2 regions of the Streptomyces sp. NPDC029044 genome follow, and region 1 is predicted to be linked to the other one. Evidence: riboswitches for the same ligand, from Rfam matches in the RefSeq annotation. Region 1 holds a riboswitch; the other holds the start of a gene.
The links. A riboswitch is a leader RNA that binds a small molecule or an ion and turns the genes downstream of it on or off. The one in region 1 is predicted to bind cobalamin.

Region 1 (2,440 bases):
CCCCCTCACAGATCACCGCGTCATACGTGCCCCGCAACTGCTCCAGGCAGTCCAGCACCGTCCCGAGCAGCCGCTGCTGCCGGCCGCCGTGGTAGCCGCGCGCACTCATCTCCCCGACCGGCTTGCCCAGCAGCACGACCTGACTGCTCTGCTCGCCACCGGGCTTGAGCAGCACCGGATTCATCAGGGCGGCCGGCTCGACGCGGCAGGCCTGCGCCTGCATGGCCTGCGCCCGCCCGATCTCGGCGCCCTCCGTCGTCACGAAGGAGTTCAGGGACATGTTCTGCGCCTTGAAGGGTGCGACCTTCACGCCCTGCCGCACCAGCCACCGGCAGATCCCGGCGGTCACGACGCTCTTGCCGGCGTCGGAGGTCGTACCGGCGACAAGAAGCCCACCGCTCATGTCATTTCCCCCTTCTCGTTGACCGCGCGCTCATCAGCAACCGCGCACCGGCGCACGCCCCGAGCGCGAGCCACGTGACGCGCTTCGACAGCCGCACGGCCCGCTCGACGTCGTGCGTGCCGACGGCCCGACCCCGGGTGTTCAGCACGGGCCGGTGCTCCACCCGCCCGCCGTACGACAGCGTCCCGCCGAGCCGCACCCCGAGCGCCCCGGCGAACGAGGCCTCCACGGGCCCGGCGTTGGGACTCGGATGCTGCGCCGCATCGGCCCGCCAGGCCCGCACGGCCCCCTGCGGATCCGGCCCGGCCAGGGCGGCGAGGACGGCGGTCAGCCGCGCACCGGGCCACCCCGCGAGGTCGTCCAGGCGCGCGGAGGCCCACCCGTAGCGGCGGTAGCGGGCCGACTTGTGCCCGACCATGGCGTCCAGGGTGTTGACGGCCCGGAACCCGAGCAGCCCCGGCACCCCGCCGACGGCCCCCCACACCAGCGCCCCCACCACCGCGTCGGAGGTGTTCTCGGCGACGGACTCGACCACGGCCCGGGCCATGCCGTCGGCGTCGAGGGCCTGTGGATCCCGGCCGCACAGATGCGGCAGCCGCGCCCGGGCCGCCTCGACGTCCCCGGCCTCCAGGGCGCGCCCGATGGTCCGCGCCTCCCGGGCGAGCGAAGTCCCCCCGACGACGGCCCAGGTGGCGGCTGCGGTCAGCGCGACGGACGCGACGGGGGAGGTCCGCACGGCCCGCGCGGCGACGGACCCGAGGGCGGCGGCCCCTCCGGCACACACGGCGGTGTGCAGCGCGCCCCACCCGCGGTGGTCCCGCCACAGCACCCGTTCCACGGCGCCCGCGGCCCGTCCGAACGCGGCGACCGGATGCCCCCGGCGAGGATCACCGAGCAGCAGGTCACCGATCAGACCGGCGGCGGCACCGTACGCGAAGACGCGACCGGCACCCATGGGCTCAGCCGGCCAGCAGGGCGGGCGGGGGTGGGGTGGTGAACCTCGATCGGCAGCCGCGCATGGCGATACGTGTCCTCACTCAGGGTGTCCACGCCCTGGTTCGACGAGACCGGCGGTGAGAGTTCCTGGCTCCCGGGGATCACTACCCCGGTGACAGTGGCGGGACCGCGCCGGAATCGCACCGGCTTCCTCTCCTGCCGCCGTATTGGCCCCGGCAGTCCACCACGGCCGCGAACCGCCGTCAACTTGCCGTTGACCTGCGAGGGGAGAGTGTGGAGAACCCCACATCGTCCCCTCCCGTAGACACGACGAACGGGCGGCACGAAACCGAAGTTCCGTACCGCCCGGCGGACACGATGGGACGTCAGGCCCTCAGGCCACGATCAGGTAGATCCCGTACCCGACAGCCGCCGCGCACGCCGCGAAGCACGCGTACGCGCCGGTGACCGCGAGGCCCGCGGACCCGCCCTGGGCCACCGCCCGCTCGCGGCGGGACAGACCGGTGATGCCGAGGGTGAACAGGGCCACGAGAGCCACGGTGACCACGAGGCTGACGCCGAACACGGAGCCGAGGGCCGCCCAGTCGATCTTCATATCGGAGACTCTTCCTTGTTGCCGGTGGGCGGGGTCAGACCGAGGTGGTCGTGGAGGCCGTCCGCTCGGCGGTGGCCTGGGCGGGGAACGACGGCACGGGCTCCTCCGCCGGCGTGCCGGCCGGCGGCGGCGTGACCGCGGCCATCGCCGTGGTCACCACGCCCGCGGGCTCGGCGTCGTCGGTGTCGTTGACGTTCGTGTGGTCGACGATCTCCCGCCGCGACAGCTTCCAGATGGCCGCGCTGGAGACGACGAGGAAGACGGCCACCACCGCGGTGCCCCAGGCGCCGAAGCCGGTTACGTACTCGGCGAGAGCGCCCACCAGGGCCGCCGCCGGCAGCGTCAGACCCCAGGCGACGAACATCCGCGTCGCGGTCGACCAGCGGACGACACCGCCCTTGCGGCCGAGCCCCGCGCCCATCACGGCGCCGGAGACGGAGTGCGTCGTGGAGAGGGAGAAACCGAGGTGCGAGGAGGCCAGGATG
Region 2 (2,440 bases), on a different contig from region 1:
GTCCCGCAGCCCGCGCTCCGACGCCGTGGTCTTCGGTCAGCAACGGCTGGCCGCGGGGCTCGGCGCCTGCGCCAGTGGCGTACTCGGCGGCCAGCTCTACGGCCTCACCGAACACGCCGGGAGCACCGGCTGGTTCTGGCTGCTGGCCGCCGCACAGTGCCTGCTGCTGCCCCCAGTACTGCTGGCGCTGCGCGACCGCACGCCGAATCACCCCCAACCACACGACGACGAAGGAGCACTGAGACCGCATGACACGGACGGGCGGGTTCCAGGACGATGACTTCTGGACGGAGTTCCACGACTTCCTCTTCTCCGATCAACGCCACACGCAGGCCGAGGAACTGCTGGCCACCTCTCCTCTGCTGTCCTTCCCGGCCGGCGCCCGGGTGCTGGACCTGTGCTGCGGCCCCGGCGTGTTCACCGTGCCGCTCGCCCGCCGCGGCCACGACGTCACCGGTGTCGACCTGAGCCCGGCCATGCTGGAACGGGCCCGCAAGCGAACCGCCGAGGCAGGCGCCCAGGTCACCTACGTACAGGCCGACGCACGGGCATACGAGGCACCGGGCGCCTTCGACGTCGTCCTCAACATGTTCACCTCGTTCGGCTACTTCGAGGATCCCGCCGACAACGCCCGTGTGCTGCGCGTGATGCACGACTGCCTGGCTCCCGGAGGCACCCTCGTCCTGGACCTCGCCGGCAAGGAACTGCTGGCCCGCAAGGTCACCCCGCCGAAGGTGGTGCGGCGGGGCGAGGACCTGATGGTGCAGACCGACAGCGTGCAGGACGACTGGGCGCGGCTGCGCAGCGACTGGGTGCTGGTGCGGGGCGAGCGAGTGACGCGGGCCACCCTGGTGTGGTTCGTGTACAGCGCGGTCGAGCTGCGGCGCATGGCCGAGGAGGCGGGGTTCGGCCGCGTGGAGGTCTTCGGCGGGTTCGACGGCCGCCCCTACGACGAGAACGCCGAGCGGCTGGTGCTGCGGGCGGTCCGCGAGGGGTGACCGGTGGCACGGGGGCGTGCGATCGGGCCCGCGCGCCCTTTTGGCCTGGACTCGGCAGATCGTAGTATCACCGGGTCATCGCCGCGACGGGAGACAGGAAGCCGGTGCGAATCCGGCACGGTCCCGCCACTGTGACCGGGGAGTGCACCCTTCGACACGCCACTGCGCGCCGCGCGGGAAGGCAAGGGGGAGCGTCGATCCGGGAGTCAGGACACTGGCCTGTCGCGGGCCCGATCCGAGGAGCGCGGACTCCGCAGGAGGCTTCACGTGTACGACCGTCCCCCGCTGTTCACACCTGCCCGCAGGCGGCATGCCCTGCGTGCGACAGCCGCTGCCGTCGCCGCGTGCGCGGCCCTGCTGACCGCTGGCTGCGGCTCGTCGCAGGACACCACCGAGGACACGAAGGCCCCGGCCCCTTCGGCGGCGGGCTTCCCCGTCACGATCGACAACTGCGGTGTGAAGACGACGTACGACAAGCCGCCCTCCCGCGTCGTCACCATCCACCAGCACCCGGCGGAACTCATGCTCGCCCTCGGTCTGAAGGACCGTATGGTCGGCACCGCCTTCCCCGACTCGGCCGTCCTGCCCGAACTGAAGAAGGACTACGAGGCGATCCCGGAACTGGCGAAGAAGGAGCCGTCGTTCGAGACGGTCCTGGAGGCAGAGCCCGACCTCGTCTACGGCGGCTACGGCAGCGCCTTCGCCGAGAAGGAGGGCCGCTCCCGCAAGGCGTTCGCCGACGCCGGCATCGACACGCATCTCAACCGCGAGTACTGCGGCAAGAAGCGGGTCACGATGAAGGACACCTACGACGAGATCCGCACCATCGGCAAGATCTTCGGCGTCCCGGACCGGGCGGACGAGCTGGTCGCCGACCTCACCGGTCGCGTCGACAAGGCCTCCGCCAAGGTCGAGGGCGAAGCCGAGGTGCCCGTCTTCGTCTACGACAGCGGCGACAAGACCGCCTTCACCGCCGGGGGGAAGAGCCTCGGCACCGAGCTGATCCGGCTGGCCGGCGGCAAGAACGTCTTCGCCGACCTCGACGACGTCTTCGGCGACGTCTCCTGGGAACAGGTCGTCGAACGCAAGCCCGAAGTCATCGCCATCTACGACTACGCCGGCGCCGGAAGCGTCGAGCAGAAGAAGAAGTTCCTGCTCTCCCAGCCCGCCCTGGAGGACGTGCCCGCGGTCAAGAACAAGCGGTTCGTCGTCCTGCCGCTGACCGCGACGCTGGTCGGTATCCGCTCGGCCTACGCGGTCGAGGACCTGGCCCGCGGCATCCACCCCGAGAGCTTCGCGTGACGACTCCGATCGTCCGAGCCGACACCCGACGGGCCGTGCCACAACAGCACAAGGGCGACGGGCGAGCCGGCCGGGCCGGTCTCACCGTCACTCTCGTCGCCCTGGCCGCCCTTCTGGTGATCTCCGCCACCGCCGGCCTG

Region 2: it holds a riboswitch for cobalamin, as region 1 does, so the genes downstream of both, AB0E85_RS23735 (ABC transporter substrate-binding protein) here and AB0E85_RS34145 (cobalamin biosynthesis protein) in region 1, are expected to answer to the same signal.

Annotation. Positions count from the first base shown of each region.
Region 1 is NZ_JBEZWN010000071.1:8,157-10,596, forward strand. It holds gene AB0E85_RS34140 (cobyric acid synthase) at 1-403, opposite strand, end outside; gene AB0E85_RS34145 (cobalamin biosynthesis protein) at 405-1,358, opposite strand; cobalamin riboswitch at 1,458-1,616, opposite strand; gene AB0E85_RS34150 (hypothetical protein) at 1,734-1,955, opposite strand; gene AB0E85_RS34155 (inorganic phosphate transporter) at 1,990-2,440, opposite strand, start outside.
Region 2 is NZ_JBEZWN010000031.1:73,037-75,476, forward strand. It holds gene AB0E85_RS23725 (MFS transporter) at 1-280, shown strand, start outside; gene AB0E85_RS23730 (class I SAM-dependent methyltransferase) at 249-998, shown strand; cobalamin riboswitch at 1,054-1,236, shown strand; gene AB0E85_RS23735 (ABC transporter substrate-binding protein) at 1,266-2,300, shown strand; gene AB0E85_RS23740 (iron ABC transporter permease) at 2,336-2,440, shown strand, end outside.